Regions from separate parts of the Isoptericola sp. NPDC058082 genome, predicted to be linked through region 3. Evidence: riboswitches for the same ligand, from Rfam matches in the RefSeq annotation. Region 3 holds a riboswitch; each other region holds the start of a gene.
What was found. Region 3 has a riboswitch for S-adenosylmethionine ahead of ACFVS0_RS01605 (LLM class flavin-dependent oxidoreductase). Riboswitches for the same ligand answer to the same signal wherever they lie in the genome.
Positions count from the first base shown of each region.

Region 1 (6,799 bases), on a different contig from region 3:
CACGACCTGAGACGTCGGCGTGCGAGCCGGCGGGCACGCGCCTACGGTCGGTGCTCGAGGTCGTTCGTCCGACGGAAGGAGCCCCGATGGGACTGGGAGACAAGGCCAAGCACCTGGCGGAAGAGGCCGAAGGCAAGGCCAAGGAAGCCACGGGCAAGCTCACCGACGACGAGAGCAAAGAGGCCGAGGGCAAGGCCCAGCAGGCCAGCGCGAACCTCAAGCAGGCGGGCGACGACGTCAAGGACGCGTTCAAGGGCTGACCCGCTGACACGACGGGGCGCCACCGCACGGTGGCGCCCCGTCGTCATGTCCGCCCGGGGCGGGGCCGACGGCTCAGAGGTCGTCGGGCAGGCAGCCGAACGCCTCGTCGGCGCCCAGCGCGGCGGTGGCGAGCAGCCCCTCGAGGCCGGAGCCCTCGGGCACGGGGCGCGGGTCGTCGACGACGACCCACAGCCCGTCCACGACGTCGTACTGCGCCTGCGGCCCCTCGGTCACGAGCGAGCGGACGGCGGCGACGAGCCGCTCGACCTCCTCGCCCGCGGTGCCGAGGCCCACCGACGCGCGGACGGCGCCGGCGTCGAAGCCGAGGCGGCCGAGCAGCGGGTGGGCGCAGAACCGGCCGTCGCGCACGCCGATGCCGTGCTCGGCGGACAGGTACGCGGCGACGAGGCCCGGGTCGTACCCGGTGACGGTGAACGTCACGACCCCCACCGGGTCGACGGCGTCGTCCCAGACGTGGACGACCTCGACGCGCTCGATCTCGCCGAGCCCGTCCACGAGCCGGCGCCGCAGGGCGTCCTCGTGCCCGGCCGCGACCCACGGGTCGAGGGCGGCGAGCTCGTCGCACGCGGCCGCGAGCGCCACCGCTCCCACGACGTTGGGCGAGCCGGCCTCGTGCCGGGCGGGGCCCTCGTGCCAGTCGGTCGTGGTGGTGCGCACCCGGCGCACGGCGCCGCCGCCGGCCAGGTACGGGGTGCCGGCGTCGAGCCAGTCGCGCCGGCCGACCAGGGCACCGGCCCCGAACGGCGCGTACGTCTTGTGGCCCGAGAACGCGACGTAGTCGACGCCCGTCTCCGCGAGCGAGAAGCGGCGGTGCGGCACCAGCTGGGCGCCGTCGAGCACGACGCGCGCGCCGGCGCCGTGCGCGGCGGCGACGACGTCGGCCACGGGCAGCGCCTCGCCGGTCACGTTGGACGCGCCGGTGAGCGCCAGGAGGGCGTAGGGGCGGCCCGCGGCAGCGGCCGACCCCAGCTCTTCCTCGATCTCCGCGAGGGTGGCGGCCACGGACGGGCCGCCCGCGACGACGGTCGCGTCGGTGACGCGCTGCCAGGGCAGCAGGTTGGCGTGGTGCTCGATGTCGAGCACGAGGACGCGGCCGGGCTCGCCGGTGGCCGGGTCGGCGGGCACGCAGCCCGCGAGCAGGTTGAGCGAGTCCGTCGTGTTGCGGGTGACGATCGTGAGGTCGTCCTCGCGGGCTCCGACGAACGCGCCGATCGTGCGGCGGGCCGTCTCGTACAGGGCCGTCGAGACCTGCGACAGGTAGCCGGCGCCGCGATGGACGCTGGCGTACAGCGGCAGCACGCGCGCGACCCGGTCGGCCACGGCCTGCAGGGCGGGCGCCGACGCCGCGACGTCGAGGTTGGCGTACGGCAGCTGACGGCCGTCGACGAGCGGCACGAGCGTGTCGCCGCCGACGACGGGCAGCACGGGTGCGACGTCCTGCACGGCGCCGACGCGCGCGGCGGGCACCGCAGGCGCGGGGGTGAGCGTGGTCATGCGTGGTCCTCCTCGGTCGTGCCGGGGAGGTGGCTCCCCGCGCTTGCCCGCGCGCCGGACGGCGCAGGGCCAGGTCGTCACCCGGGGCACCCCGCCGCGAGAGGAGGGTTGCCGGCCAGCGAGCCGGGGCTTCGCGCTGGCGCTCTTGACCTGCCGCCCATCGTGCGTGCGCAGCACCACACGGTCAAGCGGAGCCCGCCCCCTTCTCACGATGCGGTCGCGTGAGACGCTGGATGCATGCCCGATCGCACCGTTCCGGCCTCCGGCGCGCCTCCGGGAGGCCCCGTCGGAAGCCCCGTCGGAACCCCGGCCGAGCTGGTCGCCCGCGCCCTCGCCGGCGGCGACCTCCACGCCGCAGGGCTCGCCGCCCGCGCGGCGACCGGGGACGACGCCGCCGACGTCCTCGACCTCGTCGGCGGGCGGGCCGCCGCGGGCTCCGCGCCCGCGACCGAGCTGCTGGTGGAGCTGCTGGACGCGTCCGGCGTCGTCCGGCGCTTCGTGCGCGGCGCCCTGCTCGACGAGGCCGCCGTGGACGACGTCTCCCAGGACGTGCTGGTCTCCGTGGCGACGTCGGTCCGGTCGTTCGCGGGCGGGTCGCGGGTCACCACGTGGGTGCACGGGATCGTGCGCCACCGGGTGGTCGACCACCTGCGACGGCAGCGCGCCACCGCTCCCCTGCCCGACGACGACGTCGGGCCGTCGGAACGGATGAGCTCCCTCATCGCCACGCGCGCCACCGTGCGCGACGCGCTCGCCGCCCTGCCCGAGCTCTACCGCGAGCCCGTGACGCTGCGCGACATCGAGGGCCTGCCCTACGCGGAGGTGGCCGACCGTCTGGGGCGCAGCGTCGGCACCGTGAAGTCACAGGTCTCGCGCGGCCGCGCGCTCGTGGCCGCGGCCCTCGGGAGCCTGTCCTGATGGCCGCGCCGGCCGCGCCCGAGCCGCTGCTCGGGCGGTACCGGGTGGGCGACGTCATCGGCGTCGGGTCGTTCGCCACCGTGCACCGCGCCGTGGACGAGCGGCTGGACGACGTCGTCGTGGTGAAGGTGCTGGCCGAGAACCACAGCCTCAACCCGGAGGTCCGCGAGCGGTTCATCGCGGAGGGCCGGGCGCTGCGGCGGGTGGCGAGCCCGCACGTCGTCGCCGTGCACGACATCGGCGAGAGCGACCGCCAGCAGCCCTACCTCGTCCTCGAGCTCGCCGACCGCGGCACCCTCGCGGCCCGCGTCGCGGCCCTGCGGGCGGACGGGTGGACGGCGACGCCCGCCGACGTGCTCGCCGTCGCCCGGGGGCTCGCCGCCGCGGTCGAGGCCGTGCACGCCGCGCACCTCGTGCACCGGGACCTCAGCCCCGGCAACGTGCTGCTGCGTACCGGCCCGGAGGGTGCGGTCGAGGGCGTTCCCGCCGCCGTCGTCCGGCCGGACGAGCGCCTCGTCCTGGCCGACCTCGGCATGAGCAAGGACCTGGCCCGCAGCTCCGGGCTGACCGTCGCGGGCGGCACCGAGGGGTTCCGGCCGCCGGAGCAGGACGGCCCCGGCACGGTCGACACCCGCGCCGACCTGTGGGCGATGTCCGCGCTGCTGTCCTGGCTCGTCGAGGGCGCCGACCTCCCGCGCTCCCTCGACGCCGCGCTGCGCCGCAGCCTCGCCGACGCCCCCGCCCGGCGGCACCCCGACGCCGCAGCCTGGCTGGCCGACGTCGAGGGGGCGCTCGGCCCGGGCACGACCGGCGGCCCGGACCGCGCGCGACGCCGCCCGGCCGCCGTCGTCGTCGCCGCGGTCACCGCCGCCGTCCTCGGCCTGGGCGCGGGCGCCGGCGTCACGGCCTGGCTCGACCGGCCTCGCTCGGCCGCGGGCGGCGCGAGCGTCGCGATCTCCGGGCCCGGGGCGGCGACCGTCGGCGAGCCGGTCACCCTCACGGCCGACGTCGCGGGCGCGGAGCACTGGGTGTGGACGCTGCCCACGGGCACCTACGTGGCCGACGACGAGCGCGTGCGGCTCACCGCCAGCAGCACCGGCGCCGCCGAGGTGGTGCTCGAGGCCCGCGCCCCGGACGGGACCGCCCTCACGGCCGTGCACCGGCTGCGGGTCGGCGCCGGGTCCTGACCCGGACGAAGAAATCTCGGTCCGCGTGCAACCTTTCCGCCGCCGCGGACGACTCACGGGGGTCAGCACCGCACGGGGCTGCCCCCATCGACCAGGAGAGACCATGCGACACCTTCCCCGCCGACTGACGCCGATCGCCCTCGCGAGCCTCCTCGCCCTGAGCGCGTGCGCGTCCCCGACCCCCGACGCCGAGTTCGACGACCCGGGCAGCTCGGCGTCGGACACGACGGCGACGCAGCACGCCGACGACGCCGCGGGCGCCGACGAGCAGGCCGACGGGACCGAGGAGACCGCCGACGCGCCGGCGGCGAAGGACCCCTCGGCGTACACCGTCCGCTACGCCGACAGCGACAAGACCGTCATCACCCTCGACCGGGCCCAGGTGGAGCAGCTCACCGGCACCGACCTGGCCGCCGGCACCGACGAGGCCGAGGCCGCGCTCGCGGAGCCCGGCACCTGGTCGGGTGCGGACACGAAGGAGCACGCCGACGTCATCGTCGACGCCGCGACCCGCGAGTCCGACCGGATCGACCGCGTGCTCACGCAGCAGGCGGACGGCCGCGACGTCGAGCTGCGGCTGTTCGTCAAGCACCACCAGCACGCCCACGTGGCGCACTTCGGCGAGGACGACGACGACTGATCCCCTGGGTGTGGGTGTGCCGCGGGTCAGACGCCAGGGCCGTCCCGCCAGCCGAGCACGTTGTCCGCGCCCTGGGGGTAGGGGGCCTCGTGCGGGCGCCCGCCCTCGGGACGCGGCGGCGGCAGGTCGCGCGGACGCTCCAACGGCTCCTTGCGCTCGCGCCGGAACCACCCCTTGATCGTGGCGAGGATTGCCATCGTCCGTCTCCTTCGAGGTGCGGCCGAGCCCGAGTCCTGCCGGAGACTTTACCTTCGGCCGCGCCTGGGCACACCGGGGACGCGCGGCGTTCGCGTCCCGAGACGGGGTGACCAGCACGCGGACGCTGTCGTACGATCGCCAGGACCATCCCGAGCGGCCGAGTGACGTGGCACGTCGACGCCGCAGCAACCCGCGGGCCGGTCGCCGGCGACGGCGGCCCGTCCGGACGAGGGTGCTACCGCCACGACCGATGGGAGGACTGCGATGAGCACCCAGATCGATCCCCGCCCCGCCGAGGGCTACGCCGGCGACCTCACCCCGCAGCAGGCGTGGGACCTGCTCGCCGGCGATCCGGACGCCGTCCTCGTCGACGTGCGCACCGAGGGCGAGTGGCGCGCCATCGGCGTGCCGGACACCGCGACCGCCGGGAAGACCCCGGTCTTCGTCGAGTGGGTGCAGGCGGGCGGGCGCCCGAACGCCGGCTTCCTCGCCGAGCTCGCCGCCGCGGGCGTGACCGCGGACCGCCCCGTCGTCTTCCTGTGCCGCTCCGGCCAGCGCTCGATCGGCGCGGCGCGCCTCGCGACGTCGTCGGGCCTCGGCCCGGCGTACAACGTGCTCGAGGGCTTCGAGGGCGGCCCCGGCTTCGACGGCGTCCGCGACCGCGAGGGCTGGAAGGTGCGCGGCCTGCCGTGGGGCGCGTACGACGCCGCCCGGCAGCAGGACCCGGAGCAGGCCCGATGAGCGGCGTGCAGGTCCCGACCGGCCCTGGCGCCGACCCCACGACCTTCGGCGGCTCGCGCCCGCTGCCCGCCACGGTCCGGCCCGCGACCCTGGCCGTGCGCGGCGGGCACCGTCGGTCGGACTTCCAGGAGATGTCCGAGGGCCTGTTCCTCACCCAGGGGTACACCTACGCCTCGGCGGCGGACGCCGAGGCGGCGTTCGCCGGCGAGCGCTCGCAGTTCCTGTACTCGCGGTACGGCAACCCGACGGTGCACACGTTCGAGGAGCGGCTGCGCCTCATCGAGGGTGCCGAGGCCTGCTACGCCACGGCGTCGGGCATGTCGGCGGTGTTCAACGCCCTCGCCGCGCTGGTCTCCAGCGGTTCGCGCATCGTCTCGGCGCGGGCCCTGTTCGGGTCCACCAACGTCATCTACGACGAGATCTTCGCCAAGTGGGGGGTGCGCGTCGACCTGGTCGACGGGCACGTGACCTCGCAGTGGGAGGAGGCCCTCGCCACGCCGGCAGACGTCGTGTTCTTCGAGTCGCCGTCCAACCCCATGCAGGACCTCGTGGACGTGCGGCGGGTGGCCGAGCTCGCGCACGCCGCCGGCGCCGTCGTCGTGGTGGACAACGTGTTCGCGACGCCGGTGCTGCAGAAGCCGCTCGAGCTCGGTGCCGACGTCGTCGTGTACTCGGCCACCAAGCACATCGACGGGCAGGGGCGCGTGCTCGGCGGCGCGATCCTCGGCACGGAGGAGTTCCTCACCGGGCCGGTGCAGACGTTCGTGCGCAACACCGGCCCGTCGCTGAGCCCGTTCAACGCGTGGGTGCTGCTCAAGGGCCTGGAGACGCTCGACGTGCGCGTGCGAGCCCAGAACGCGGCGGCGCTGCAGGTCGCGACCGCGCTCGAGGAGCTCGACGGAGTGACCGGGGTGCGCTACCCGTTCCTCCCGTCGCACCCGCAGCACGAGCTCGCCAAGGCGCAGCAGTCGGGCGGTGGCACGGTCGTGACGTTCGACCTGGCCGTGCCCGAGGGCACGGAGGCGGCCGAGGCGAAGAAGCGCACGTTCGCGTTCCTCGACGCCCTCCAGGTCGTCGACATCTCCAACAACCTCGGCGACGCGAAGTCGATCATCACGCACCCCGCCACGACGACGCACCGCAAGCTCGGCCCCGAGGGCCGCGCCAAGGTCGGCATCGCCGAGACCACCGTGCGGCTGTCGATCGGCCTCGAGGACCCGCGGGACATCGTCGAGGACGTCGAGCAGGCGCTGCACGCCTGACCTCCTGCGACGTGTCGGGGGCCCCTGCCAGGCTCGGGGCCCGGCCCGTTCGACGAGGAGGACCCGTGGGGACGCAG
Region 1 covers NZ_JBHVSQ010000021.1:15,323-22,121, forward strand. The annotation lists gene ACFVS0_RS19660 (CsbD family protein) at 87-260, shown strand; gene ACFVS0_RS19665 (aminotransferase class V-fold PLP-dependent enzyme) at 334-1,776, opposite strand; SAM riboswitch class IV at 1,811-1,927, opposite strand; gene ACFVS0_RS19670 (RNA polymerase sigma factor) at 2,014-2,694, shown strand; gene ACFVS0_RS19675 (protein kinase) at 2,694-3,881, shown strand; gene ACFVS0_RS19680 (hypothetical protein) at 3,985-4,521, shown strand; gene ACFVS0_RS19685 (hypothetical protein) at 4,548-4,718, opposite strand; gene ACFVS0_RS19690 (rhodanese-like domain-containing protein) at 4,984-5,460, shown strand; gene ACFVS0_RS19695 (O-succinylhomoserine sulfhydrylase) at 5,457-6,722, shown strand; gene ACFVS0_RS19700 (hypothetical protein) at 6,788-6,799, shown strand, end outside.
Region 1: another riboswitch for S-adenosylmethionine. It lies ahead of ACFVS0_RS19665 (aminotransferase class V-fold PLP-dependent enzyme); the one in region 3 lies ahead of ACFVS0_RS01605 (LLM class flavin-dependent oxidoreductase).

Region 2 (6,799 bases), on a different contig from region 3:
AGTCGCGGTCCGCCAGGAAGCGCAGGAACTCCCCGAAGGTGCGGAAGCCGTAGTCGGACTCGCTGAACGTGGGGTCCTTGCGCACCAGGGTGCGCTTGAGCATCGACGCCGTGACCGAGCCGCTCGTCGAGGCCAGCAGGTCGGCGAGCGTCTGCGCCACCCTGACCTCCATCGGCGCGTCCTCGCCCGCGGAGGCCGCGGCGTCCTCCTGCTCGACGTCGCCCTCGCGCTCGGCGGCCGGCTCCACGACCGGCTCGACGACGGGGGCCTCCGCCGTCGGCGCCTTCTTGCGGCGGCCGCGCGTCGTCGTACCCGACGCCGCGGTCGCGGTCTCGGCGGGCGCCTCCGACGGGGTCTCGTCAGGGGTCTCGACCGGCGCCTCCGCGGGGGCCGGGGCCTTCGCGCGGCCGCCACGGCCGCCACCGGACCGCGCGGAACCCTTGCCGGCGCCCCGGCCGGAACGCTTCGGGGCGGGCGCCTCGGACTCGTCGGGCACGTCGACGCCCTCGAGCCGGTCGTAGAAGAGGAACTCGTCGCACGCCGGCGGCAGCAGGCGGGAGGTGGAGTTCTCCACCCCGACGCCGATGACCTTCTTGTCGAGCTCGCGCAGCTTGTGGACGAGGGGGGAGAAGTCGGAGTCGCCCGTGCACATGACGAACGTGGTGATGTACTCGCGCTCGAACGCCATCTCGATCGCGTCGACCACCATCTTGATGTCGGCGGCGTTCTTGCGGGACGCGCCCATCCGCTGCGTCATCTCGATGAGCTCGACCTGGTGGCGGGTCAGCATCCGCCGGTCCTCGTCGAAGTACGACCAGTCCGCGTACGCGCGCCGCACCACCACACGGCCGCGGACGGCGAGCGCGTCGGCGATGGGCTTGAAGTCGAACTGCATGCCGCCCAGGTGGTCGCGGGCGCCGAGCGCCAGGTTCTCGTAGTCGAGGAAGACGGCGAGGCGCTCTTCGGTGTCCATGCACGTCAGGCTACGGCGTCGCGTGCTCCGCCGCGGGACCAGGCCGGGTTACCACGGCCGCCGCCACATCGTCCAGGCTCCGGGCGTTCCGTCACCCTTTCTTCACCCCCTATCCTGTGTCGGGTCCCGCCGACGCGACGCCTTGGAGGCTCACCTTGTCAGCAGATCCCGGAGCCACCACGGCGACGGACGAGATCGTCCCCGACCCCGCGCTCCCCCCGACGGCGGTTCCCGCCGAGGACCTGAAGCCCCGCTGGACACCCGCGAAGATCGCGCTCTGGGCGGCGATCGCGCTGCTCGGTGGCGTCGCGTGGGTCATGATCGCGCTGGTGCGCGGCGAGACCATCAACGCCATCTGGTTCGTCTTCGCGTCGGTGTGCACGTACCTCATCGGGTACCGCTTCTACTCGAAGGTCATCGAGCGGTACATCACCCGCCCCGACGACCGCCGCGCCACCCCCGCCGAGACACGCGAGGACGGCAAGGACTTCGTCCCCACCGACCGCCGCGTGCTGTTCGGCCACCACTTCGCCGCCATCGCCGGCGCCGGCCCGCTGGTGGGCCCGGTGCTCGCCGCGCAGATGGGGTACCTGCCGGGCACCATCTGGATCATCGTCGGCGTGGTGCTCGCGGGCGCCGTGCAGGACTACACGGTGCTGTTCTTCTCCATGCGCCGCGGCGGCCGCACCATCGGCCAGATGGCGCGCGAGGAGCTGGGCCGCATCGGCGGCGTGGCCGCGATCGTCGCGTCCCTGCTGATCATGATCATCATCGTGGCGATCCTCGCCCTCGTGGTCGTCAACGCCCTCGGCGAGAGCCCGTGGGGCGTGTTCAGCGTCTCCATGACGATCCCGATCGCCCTCTTCATGGGCGTCTACCTGCGGTACCTGCGCCCGGGCAAGATCACCGAGGTCTCCCTCATCGGCTTCGTCCTGCTGCTCGCCGCGATCGTCGGCGGCGGCATGGTGGCCGACACCGCGTGGGGCGCGGAGTTCTTCCACCTCGACCGCACCACCATCGCCGTCGGCGTCATCGTCTACGGCTTCGTGGCCGCCGTGCTGCCCGTATGGCTGCTGCTCGCCCCGCGCGACTACCTGTCCACCTTCATGAAGGTGGGCGTCATCGTGGTGCTCGCCGGCGCCGTCGTCATCGTGCGGCCCGAGATCAACGTGCCCGCGATCAGCGAGTTCGCGAGCGGCGAGACCGGCCCGGTGGTGTCCGGCAACCTCTGGCCGTTCCTCTTCGTGACGATCGCGTGCGGCGCCCTGTCCGGGTTCCACGCGCTCATCTCGTCGGGCACGACGCCGAAGCTCGTGGAGAAGGAGCGCCAGACGCGCTTCATCGGCTACGGCGGCATGCTCATGGAGTCGTTCGTCGCGATCATGGCGCTGGTCGCCGCGATCTCGATCGACCGCGGCGTGTACTTCGCGATGAACTCCTCGGCGGCCGCCACCGGCGGCACCATCGAGGGCGCGGTCGCGTTCGTGAACTCGCTCGGCCTCGCCGGCGTCAACCTCACGCCCGACATGCTCAGCACCCTGGCGACCCAGGTGGGCGAGCCGTCGATCGTGTCCCGCACCGGCGGCGCCCCGACGCTCGCGCTCGGGCTGGCGCACATCATGCACCAGCTGGTGGGCGGCACCGCGATGATGGGCTTCTGGTACCACTTCGCGATCATGTTCGAGGCGCTGTTCATCCTCACCGCGGTCGACGCCGGTACCCGCGTGGCCCGCTTCATGCTGCAGGACACCATCGGCAACGTGGCACCGCGGTTCAAGGACATGAGCTGGCGACCCGGGGTGTGGGTCTGCACCGCGATCATGGTCGCGGGCTGGGGGACGATCCTGTATCTGGGCGTCACCGACCCGCTCGGCGGCATCAACACGTTCTTCCCGCTGTTCGGCATCGCGAACCAGCTGCTGGCCGCGATCGCGCTCGCCGTCGTGCTCGCCATCGTCGCGAAGCGGGGCCGCGCGTACTGGCGGTGGCTGTGGATCGTGGCCCTGCCGCTGGCCTTCACCGCGCTGATCACCATCTGGGCGTCGTTCGAGAAGATCTTCTCGGACGTGCCCGCGGTGGGGTACTGGGCGCAGCACCGGGCGTTCAAGGACGCGCTCGCCGCCGGCGAGACGTCGTTCGGCACCGCGCCCGACGTCGCGGCCATGGAGGCCGTGGTCCGCAACACCTTCGTGCAGGGCACCCTGTCGATCGTGTTCGTGGTGCTGTCGATCGTCGTGATCCTCGCGTCGCTGGTCGTGACGATCAGGGCGTTCCGCACCGGCGGCGGCGAGAACCACGAGGACGCGCCCGTCGCGTCGCGCCGGTTCGCCCCGGCCGGCCTGTTCGCCTCGTCGACCGAGAAGCGGATCGAGAAGGAGTGGGCCGACGCCGGCCTGCGGGAGTCCAGCGGTGCCGGGCACCACTGAGCCCCGCACCGGCAGGGTGCACGACGTCGCCCGGGCGCTGGCCCGGGCGGCGTCGGCGGGGTGGGCGAGCCTGCGCTGGTACGTGCGCCAGGTGATGGGCGACGACGCCTACGCGACGTACGTCGCGCACGAGCGGTCGGCCCACCCCGGCCGCGCGCCGATGGGCGAGCGCGAGTTCTGGCGGGAGCACTACGCGGAGCAGGACCGCAACCCCGGCTCGCGCTGCTGCTGAGCGGCGCGCGCGACGGTGCCGGCCGGGCCAGGATGGGCGCGTGCGCGCGATCGTGTTCGAGTCCCACGGCGGCCCCGAGGTGCTGCATCTCGCCGACGCCCCCGACCCTCAGGCCGGGCCCGGCCAGGTGCGCGTGCGCGTCGAGGCCGCGGCCGTCAACGGCTGGGACGTGAAGTCCCGCGCCGGCACGACCGGCGGCCCGCCGCCGACGTCGCCCGTCGTGCCGGGCCTGGAGGTGGCGGGGGTCGTCGACCAGGTCGGGGACGGCGTGGCCGGCGTCGCGCCCGGCGACCGCGTCGTGGGCTTCGCCGTCGGCGGCGGGTACGCCGAGCTCACCCGGACGTCGGTCTTCGCCCGCGTGCCCGCCGGGCTCGCCGCGACCGACGCCGTCACGCTCCCCGTCGCCGCCGAGACCGCGACCCGCGTGCTGCGCCTCCTCGACGTCCGGCCCGGCGAGACGCTGCTCGTGCACGGCGCCTCGGGGTCGGTGGGCGAGCTGGCCGTCCAGCTCGCCGTGCGCCGCGGCGCCCGCGTGATCGGTACGGCGTCGCCGCGGAACCAGGAGCGCGTCGCCGCCCTCGGCGCGACACCCACCACCTACGGCGCAGGGCTCGTGGAGCGGGTCCGCGCCCTCGCCCCCGACGGCGTGGACGCCGTCCTCGACACCACCGGCGCGGGCGTGCTGCCCGACTCGATCACCCTGCGCGGCGGCACCGAGCGCATCGTCACCATCGCCGACGACGCCGCGGCAGACCTCGGCGTCGAGGCCAGCTGGCGGTCCGAGCGCGACGCCGGCGAGCTCGCCGAGGCCGTCGACGCCCTCGCCCGCGGCGACCTCGTGACCACCGTCGGCGCGGTGCTCCCGCTGGCCGACGCGCCCCGTGCGCACGCTCTGGTCGAGAGCGGCCAAGCCGGCGGCAAGGTCGTGCTGGTGCCCTGAGCAGGGCGTTCCCGCCCGCCCGGCATCCGCGATCGTCTCAGCAGGCGGTCTCATCCTCGCCCGTATCGCGGATGCTGCGTACGATCGCGTGACAAGCCATCCAGAGCGGCCGAGAGTCCTGGCTCGACGACGCCGCAGCAACCCGTTCTCCGACGGAAGCCTCCCGAGGACGAAGGTGCTCACGCCAGGATCGATGGAGTGACGCATGGTCGCAGAGGCATCCTTTTCGCCCACCCCGGCAGCTCAGCCGGCAGTTCACCCGGCGCTGCCGGCACGCCCGACGGTCTCGTTCGAGCTCATGCCGCCGCGCCGGCCGGACGCCGCGCCCAAGTTCTGGGAGACGGCGCGCCGGCTCGTCGCCGCACGACCGGACTTCATGTCCGTGACGTACGGCGCGGGCGGCGGTGACCGGGCGACCGCCCGCCAGGTCGTCGCGACCCTGCTCGAGGGCACGCCCGTCCTGCCGGTGGCGCACCTGACCTGCGTGGGCGCGCACCGCGAGGACGTGTCCGCCGTCATCGACGACTTCCTCGACGCCGGCACCCGCGCGTTCCTCGCCCTGCGCGGCGACCCGCCGAAGGACCAGCCTGACTGGGAGCCGCCCGCCGACGGCGTCGCATCCTCGATCGAGCTCGTGCACCTGCTGCGCGAGGTCGAGGCGCGGCGCTGCGCGACCGACCCCGGGGCCGCCCTGCGCGGCGCCGCCCGCCCGATGACGATCGCCGTCGCGACGTTCGTCGACGGCAACGTGCAGGCCGGCACCACCCGGGCCCAGGAGGTCCGGCGCCTCAAGGAGAAGCAGGACGCGGGGGCGAGCTTCGCCATCACGCAGCTGTTCTACGAGGCCGACTCCTACACCGACTTCGTCGCCGAGGCCCGCGCGGCCGGGGTGACGATCCCGATCCTCGCGGGGCAGCTGCCCACGACCGAGCCGCGCCGGCTCCGTCGCGTCGAGGAGCTCACCGGCGTCCGCGCGCCCCGGCACCTGCTGGACGCGCTCGACGCCGCGGGGGACCCGGAGGCGCAGCACGCCTACGGGACCGCGCGCGCCGTCGAGCTCGCCCAGCGCGTGCTCGACGCGGGCGCCCCCGGCATCCACGTGTACACGTTCAACAAGTACCGTCCCGCTCTGGACCTGCTCGAGGGTGTCCACCTCGGCGGACCGGCGCCGGCCGACGTCACGTCGGACGGCGCGGACCTGGCCAGAAGGCCGTGGGTACCGAGCATCCCGACCCAGGCTCCCGCCGTCTGAGCGGAGCCCGAACTCTGGAGTGCTCATGTCCACCACCAGCACCACCCCCGCCGCGGCATTTCCCGGCGGCACGATCCTCGGCTACCCGCGCATCGGGCGTCGCCGCGAGCTCAAGAAGGCCGTCGAGTCGTTCTGGGCCGGGCACACCGACGCCGTCGACCTGGAGGTCACGGCCGGCGCGCTGCGCCGCGAGACCGCCCGCCGCCTCGTCGAGCGCGGGCTGAACCCCGACGACGGCTCCGTGCCGGGGTCGTTCTCCTACTACGACCAGGTGCTCGACGTCGTCGCGCTGCTCGGCGCCGTCCCCGAGCGGTTCCGCGACCTGCTCGACGACGAGGACGGCTCGCTCGAGCTCGACGGCTACTTCACCGTGGCCCGCGGCCGCGGCGAGGACGCCCCGCTCGAGATGACCAAGTGGTTCGACACCAACTACCACTACCTGGTCCCCGAGATCAGCGAGACGACGCCGGTCTCGTTCGCCGACCACCGCATCGTGCGCGAGTACGCCGAGGCCAAGGAGGCCGGCGTCACCACGCGCCCCGTGCTCGTGGGCCCGGTGACGTTCCTCGCCCTGTCCAAGGCGGCCGACGAGGCGGGCGACGGGTTCCACCCGCTCGACCGGCTCGACGACGTCGTCGCCGCGTACGCCGACCTGCTGCGCGCGCTGGCCGCGGTCGGGGTGCCGTGGGTGCAGCTCGACGAGCCCGCGCTCGTCACTGACTCCCTCGACGTGCCGGCCGAGCGCCTGCACGCGGCCATCGCGTCCGCCTACCGCGCCCTGGCGACCGACCTTGCGACGGCCACCGACGACGCCGACTCCGAGGACTCGGGCGAGCGGCCCGCGATCCTGGTGACGGCGCCGTTCGGCGGCCTGCACGAGGACGCCCTCGCGCTCCTCGCCGCGACCGACGTCGACGCGATCGCGATCGACCTGGTCAAGGGCGCCGTGCCCGCCGGGCCGGTGCCGGGCCTCGAG
Region 2 covers NZ_JBHVSQ010000004.1:59,458-66,256, forward strand. The annotation lists gene ACFVS0_RS07230 (NYN domain-containing protein) at 1-973, opposite strand, end outside; gene ACFVS0_RS07235 (carbon starvation CstA family protein) at 1,129-3,399, shown strand; gene ACFVS0_RS07240 (YbdD/YjiX family protein) at 3,383-3,631, shown strand; gene ACFVS0_RS07245 (NADP-dependent oxidoreductase) at 3,672-4,571, shown strand; SAM riboswitch class I at 4,665-4,771, shown strand; gene ACFVS0_RS07250 (methylenetetrahydrofolate reductase) at 4,777-5,823, shown strand; gene metE (5-methyltetrahydropteroyltriglutamate--homocysteine S-methyltransferase) at 5,849-6,799, shown strand, end outside.
Region 2: another riboswitch for S-adenosylmethionine. It lies ahead of ACFVS0_RS07250 (methylenetetrahydrofolate reductase); the one in region 3 lies ahead of ACFVS0_RS01605 (LLM class flavin-dependent oxidoreductase).

Region 3 (6,799 bases):
GATGCGCTACGCGCCCGGGGAGGAGATCCGGCGGCACGCGGTGCGGATCGCCGCGCAGTACGGCCTGTACCGCGACGCCGTCTTCCAGACCCGGGTCACGGAGCTCACCTGGGACGAGGACGGCGCCGAGTGGCTGGTGCGCACCGACCGGGGCGACGCGATGCGCGCCCGGTACGTGGTGGTCTCCTCGGGCACGCTGACCCAGCCGAAGCTTCCCGGCATCCCCGGGATCGAGGACTTCCGCGGGCACACGTTCCACACCAGCCGGTGGGACTACGGCTACACCGGCGGCAGCGCCGACGGCGGGATGGCCGGGCTCGCGGACAAGCGCGTGGCCGTGGTCGGCACCGGGGCCACGGGGCTCCAGGTGATCCCGCACGTGGCCCGCGACGCGGCACACCTGTACGTCATGCAGCGCACGCCGTCGTCGGTGGACGTGCGCGACAACCGGCCCACCGACCCCGCGTGGGCCGCCTCGCTGCGGCCGGGCTGGCAGCGCGAGCGGATGGAGAACTTCCTCGCGATCCTCTCGGGCGAGGATGTCGCCGAGGACCTGGTCGGCGACGGCTGGACGTCCACCGCGCGGCTCCAGCGGCAGATGATCACCGGTGCCGTCGACACGACCCTCGACCCCGTCGAGCGGGAGCGGCGCGACGAGCTCGCCGACTTCGCGAAGATGGACCTGATCCGGGCGCGCGTGGACGAGGTGGTCGCCGACCCGGCCACGGCCGAGGCGCTCAAGCCCTGGTACCGGTACATGTGCAAGCGCCCGGGCTTCAGCGACCAGTACCTCCAGGCCTTCAACCGGGACGACGTCACCCTGGTCGACACCGCCGACCACGGCGGCATCACGCGCATGACCGAGACGTCCGTCGTCGTGGGGGACACGGAGTATGAGGTCGACTGCGTGATCTTCGCGACCGGGTTCGAGGTCGGCGTCTCCGGCGTCGTCTCGGGCACGATGCCGGTGCACGGGCGCGGCGGGACCACGCTGCTCGAGGCCTGGGGCCGCGGGCCGCGCACCCTGCACGGCTTCTTCTCCCACGGCTTCCCGAACCTGTTCCACCTCGGGGCGATGCAGAACGCGAACTCGGTGAACTTCGTGCACATCCTCACCGAGCAGGCCGAGCATCTCGCCGCCGTCCTCGCCCGCGCGGCCAAGACCGGCGCGCGGTACGTCGAGCCGACAGCGGAGGCCGAGCAGGCGTGGTGCGACACGATCCTCGACGTCGCGGTCGACAACTCGTCCTTCCTCGCCGAGTGCACCCCCGGCTACTACAACGGCGAGGGCACGCGGCGCGCGACCCCGACGTCGTACAGCCCCGGCCCCGTCGCGTTCCACCGCCTGCTGGCCGAGTGGCGCGAGGGCGACATGCGCGACGTCCTCGTGCCGCCCGTCGACGAGCTCGCGGTGTGAGCGCGGGTAACCTCGTCTCGTCCCCACCCACCGGCCCGAGGAGCGACGACCCCGGTGAGACGTTCGTCCCCGAGCATCTCGGACGTGGCGCGCGCCGCCGGTGTGTCGATGGGCACGGTGTCGAACGTCCTCAACGGCACGGTGCGCGTCACGCCCGCGACCCGCGCCCGGGTCGAGGCGGCGATCCAGGAGCTCGGGTTCGTCCGCAACGGCGTCGCGCGCTCGCTGGCGGCCGGGCGGAGCTCGACGCTCGGCTTCGTGATCATCGACCTCGCGAACTCCTACTTCCTGGACATCGCGCGGGGCGCCGAGGAGGAGGCCGGCCGGGCGGGCCTGAACCTGCTGCTGGCGAACTCCGACATGTCGGAGGAGAAGCAGCGCACGTACGTCGACCTGTTCGTCGAGGACCGCGTGGCGGGCATCCTTGTCGCGGCGAACCACGGCTCGACGCAGGACCTGCACCGCTCGGCCCCGGGCGTCCCGCTCGTCGTCGTCGACGCGCCGGGCGACCACTCGGACGTCTGCTCGGTGGTGCCGGACAACGAGCTGGGCGGGTACCTGGCCGCGACGCACCTCGTCGAGCAGGGGCGCCGGCGGCTGCTGTTCGCCGGCACGACCGAGCTCGTGCCGGTCCGGGACCGTCTGCTGGGGGTCGAGCGCGCCGTCGCCGAGCACCCGGGCGTGGTGCTCGAGGTGGAGCAGACGGGGAACGTCCAGGTCGAGGACGGCCGGCGGGTGGGTGACGACCTCGTGCTGCGCGACCCGCGCGAGCGCCCCGACGCCGTCGTCGCCGCGGCGGACCTGCTCGCCGTGGGCGTGCTGCAGTCGCTGCTGCTGTCGTCCTCGCTGCGGGTGCCTGACGACGTCGCGATCATCGGCTACGACGACAACCGTGCCGCGTGGGACTCCGCCGTCCCGCTGTCGACCGTCCGGCAGCCGGGGGAGGCCGTCGGCCGGGAGGCGGTGAAGCTCCTGCTGGAGGAGCTGGTGACGGGCGCCGAGGCACACCGGCACCGGCTCGTGACGTGCGAGCCGCAGCTCGTGGTGCGCGCGAGCACGGCCGGGCCCGGCTGACCGCCGCGGGGCAGTCGTCGGGGCAGTCGTCGGGCCAGTCGTCGGGTCAGTCGTCGCGGGTGGTGCGCAGCGTCAGCCGCTCCGCCCGAGCCGCGCCCCAGAAGTTGTGGAAGATCTCCTCGGGGCTGAGCAGGGAGTCGCGGCGCTCGACCGGCTCGTCGGCACCGGCGATCGCCTTGACCTCCTCGTGGATACGTTCCATCGAGCTGTCGAGCGACGCGGCGACGTCCGCGGCGAGCTTGAGGGAGTCGGTGAGGTGGCGCGGCACGTCCCGCTCGTACTTGTAGTAGATCTTGTGCTCCAGGCTGGCCCAGAAGTCCATGGCGATGGTGCGCAGCTGGATCTCGACGATCACGTGCTCCACGCGGTCGGAGAGGTAGACCGGCACCTGCACGATGAGGTGCAGCGACTTGTACCCGTTCGCCTTGGGGTGCGCGATGTAGTCCCGCTCCTCCAGGACGGTGAGGTCGGCCTGGTTCGTGAGCATGTCCCGCACCTTGTAGAGGTCCGAGACGAAGCTGCACGTGACGCGCACGCCGGCGACGTCGAACATCTGCTCGCGCACGCCCTCGGGAGTCAACGGGATGCCCTTGCGGCGGCACTTGGCGACGATCGACTCGAGCGACTTGAGGCGCGAGCCCACGTGCTCGACGGGGTTGTAGTTCTGCATGTGCCGGAACTCGTCGCGCAGGATCGAGATCTTGGTCATGACCTCGTCGATCCCGAACTTGTACGTCAGCACCAGGCGTCGGAGGTCGTCCACGAGCGCCCTGATCTCGGCGGCGTCGGGGGAGCGGTGCTCCGCGTCGTGTGCGGCGTGCTGCCCTGGGTCGTGCCTCGCGTCCTGGCTCACGCGTCCCACGGTAGACGGGATTCCTGCGTGACCGAGTATCCGATAAATCCGGTCGGATCTGTTCAGTATCCGAGACGTGCGGGGGGAACCGTTGACACCCCCCTGTCGGGCACCTACGTTCCTGCGCACCGGGTCGGACGACCGCGGCGCCGTGAGGCGGCGCGTCCGGCCGTCCCGGGTGGTCACGAGCTCCGACGCGAAGCCCCGGCTGGTCGGACGGCAACCCCCAGCGCGGGTGGGTGCCCCGGGTGAGGACCAGGCCGGCCGTCGCCGACGGTACGGCAACACGCGAACCCCGCCCCGGCGGGGAGCAGGAGAGGACGAGCATGCACCGCGACGCGATCAGCACGCGCCCCCTGTCGTCCCGGACCCGGCACGTGCCGTCCGCCTCGCCGATGTCCATGTCGATGTCCATGTCGACGTCCGTGTCGATGTCCGTGCCGACGTCCACCCCGGCGTGGTGTCGACGCCGCTGATCGCGGCCTGAGCGTCCGCCGCCCCGCGGCGGACGCCCCTCCTCGACGGCCCGGCTCCTGCCGGGCCCGGCCGCAGACGGCCCCCGCCCGCCGCTCCCGGCGGGCCTTCCTCCCCTGCCCTCCCGGCGGCGGTGCGCACCCGCGGGTCCACGACCCGCGCCCGAGCGCGCCCGCCCGCCGCGCCCCGATCGGAGCCGACGTGCCGTACTCCCCGACCACCACGCCCGCGCTGCCCACCACGCCCGGCACCGCCCCGTCCCCCCTCGTCGTCGGTGTGGACCTCACGGCGGCCGGCGCCCGCCCCGGCGTCCACCGGGCGCGCGGCATCGTGCAGCCCCGGTCGTTCGACGGCGAGCGCTTCGTCCAGCTCGTGCGCACCGCCGACGACGGTGGCCTCGACCTCGTCACCCTCGACGAGGGCTTCCTGCTGCACCCGGGGCGGCGGCAGGTGACCGGGCGGCTCGACGCCGCCGTCGCCGCCGCGCGGGTGGCGCCGCACACGAGGCGCACCGGGCTGGTCGCCGCTGTCGACACCGCGCACGTGGACCCGGCGCACGTCGCCCAGGCCGTCGCCCGCGTCGACCAGGCGAGCTCCGGCCGGGCCGGGTGGCAGGTCGGCCTCCCCGCCGGCGCCGTCGTGCAGGACGACGCCTGGGCGGCGCAGGCCCGCGGCGTCGCCGCGCAGGTCGTGCGGCACTGGGACGGGCTCGCGACCGGGGCCGCGGGTGACGCCGCCGGCGCCGTCGCCGTGGACGACGAAGGACGGTTCCGCGTGGACCACGACGGCATCCGGTTCGCGGTGCGCCGGCACCGTCCGGCCGAGGGCCAGGCCGCCGACGCCCACCGTGGGGGCGGGACGCGGCAGGGCCGGCCGCCCGTCGTCGTCTCCGTCCGGAGCGAGGCCGCGATCGACCTCGCCGCCCGGACGGCGGACGTCGCCCGCGTGGCCGCCACCGCGCCGGCGCGCGCGATCCACCTGCGCACCCGGTTGCGCGACGCGGCCGAGGCCGCCGGTCGCGACCCCGACTCGCTGCGCGTGCTCACCGAGGCCTACGTCGTGCTGGCCGAGGACCGGGCCAGCGCGCAGGCGCGGCTCGAGCTGGTCGAGGCCCTGGAGGGCCCGGAGATCTCCGGCGGGCTGCTGGTGGTGGCGGGGACCCCCGACGACCTCGCCGAGACCATCGTCGACTGGCGGGACGCCGGCGCGTCCGACGGGTTCCTGCTGCGGCCCTCGTCGCTCGGCCCCGACCTGGACGCCCTCGTCGACGGCGTGCTCCCGCGGCTCGTGCGCGACGGCGTGCGGGCGGTGGCGTCCCCGGCGCCGCGCACGCTCCGCGCGACGCTCGGGCTGCCCGACGTCGACCCGGCCGCCACGGCCGTCGCCGCCCCCGCTCCCGCGCACTCCCGGCCGCGGGCCCGCGCGGGCCGCGCCGCCGACCCCCGGCTGGTGCGCGCGTGACCGCCCGACCCGACGCGCGCCGCGTCGCCCCCGCCGCCCGCGTCGTCGGAGCCCACCGCGACGCTGCTCGTCCTCTCGTGACCGGAGGTCCCCGATGACCGTCACCGACGCACCGCGCGTCCGCCTCTCCGACCCTGCCGCCGACCCCGCCGCCGACCCCGCCGCCGACCCCGCCGCGGAGCGACGCGCGCGCCGGCGGGCCGACCGCGAGCGAGACCTCGCCGCGCCCCACGGCTGGCTGAGCCTGGCCGGCTACCACTGGCTCCCGTCGCGACCGGAGCCGCTGCCCGGCGTGCCCGGGCTGTGGCTGGCGGACGACGCCGGCGCGCACCTGCGTCCGGGGGAGGCGGACGGCCCCCGGGTGCAGGGCCCCGAGGTCGCGGACGGCGCGTACGACGGCGACGTCCCCGAGGGCGGCAGCGTCGTCCTGGGCACGTTCCTGCCCGCCGGGCGCGAGCCCGTCGACGGTGCAGGCGGTGCCGACGGCGCCCGGCAGGACGCCGACGGGGTCGCGGCGGGCGAGACGGCCGCGGTGGCGATCGAGCTGGTGCGGCGCACCGGCCGCCTCGCGATCCGGCTGCGCGACCCGCACGCCCGCACCCGCCTCGACTTCGCCGGGGTGCCGGCCTTCGACCACGACCCGTCGTGGCAGGTGGAGGCGCCCGTCCGGCTCTACGAGACTCCGCGCGACCTGGTGGTCGGTGCCGCCCGCCCCGGCCTGGTGCACCGGCTGCAGGCGGTCGGCGAGCTGGACCTGACCCGTGGCGACCGGACCGTCACCCTCGTGCTCACCGGAGGGCCGGGAGGCGCGCCGACGCTGCTGTTCAGCGACGAGGCCTCCGGCGTCGCGCCCTGGCGGGTGGCGCGCCCCGAGCTCTCCGGGTCCCTGACCCCGGGCGGCACGGGCGTGGCACGGCTCGACCTGAACGACGCCGTCAACCTCCCGTACGCCTTCAGCGACCACGGCACGTGCCCTGCCCCGCCGCCGGGGAACCACGTCCCGTTCGCCGTCACCGCGGGGGAGAGGGTGCCGCGATGACCGCCGTCAGGACCGCGGGCGCACCCGCCCCGGCGCTCCCGTCGCCCGCGCCGGACGCCGGGGACTCCCCGTACTCGCACCTGCGCATCGTCCCCGCCCGCCACCCCGGCCGGTGGGTCGCGACCGCCGGCGTGGCCGTGCTGCTCGCGATGGTCGTCAGCTCGCTGCTCACCAACGACCGGTGGGAGTGGGACGTCGTCGCGCAGTACCTCACCTGGCCCTCGATCCTGTCCGGCGCCTGGGCGACCATCCGGCTCACGGCCGCGGCGTCGGTGGTCGGGTTCGCGCTGGGCACGGTGCTGGCGCTCATGCGCCTGTCGCGCTCGCCCCTGCTCGTCGGGGTGTCGTGGGCGTACACGTGGGTGTTCCGGTCCGTGCCGCTGCTGCTGCAGCTGCTGCTCTGGTACAACCTCGCCTACCTGTACCCGCACCTGAGCCTCGGCGTCCCCTTCGGGCCGGAGTTCCTCTGGTTCGACACCCT
Region 3 covers NZ_JBHVSQ010000001.1:345,077-351,875, forward strand. The annotation lists gene ACFVS0_RS01590 (flavin-containing monooxygenase) at 1-1,417, shown strand, start outside; gene ACFVS0_RS01595 (LacI family DNA-binding transcriptional regulator) at 1,472-2,491, shown strand; gene ACFVS0_RS01600 (GTP pyrophosphokinase family protein) at 2,538-3,266, opposite strand; SAM riboswitch class IV at 3,525-3,638, shown strand; gene ACFVS0_RS01605 (LLM class flavin-dependent oxidoreductase) at 4,020-5,279, shown strand; gene ACFVS0_RS01610 (DUF1684 domain-containing protein) at 5,374-6,318, shown strand; gene ACFVS0_RS01615 (amino acid ABC transporter permease) at 6,315-6,799, shown strand, end outside.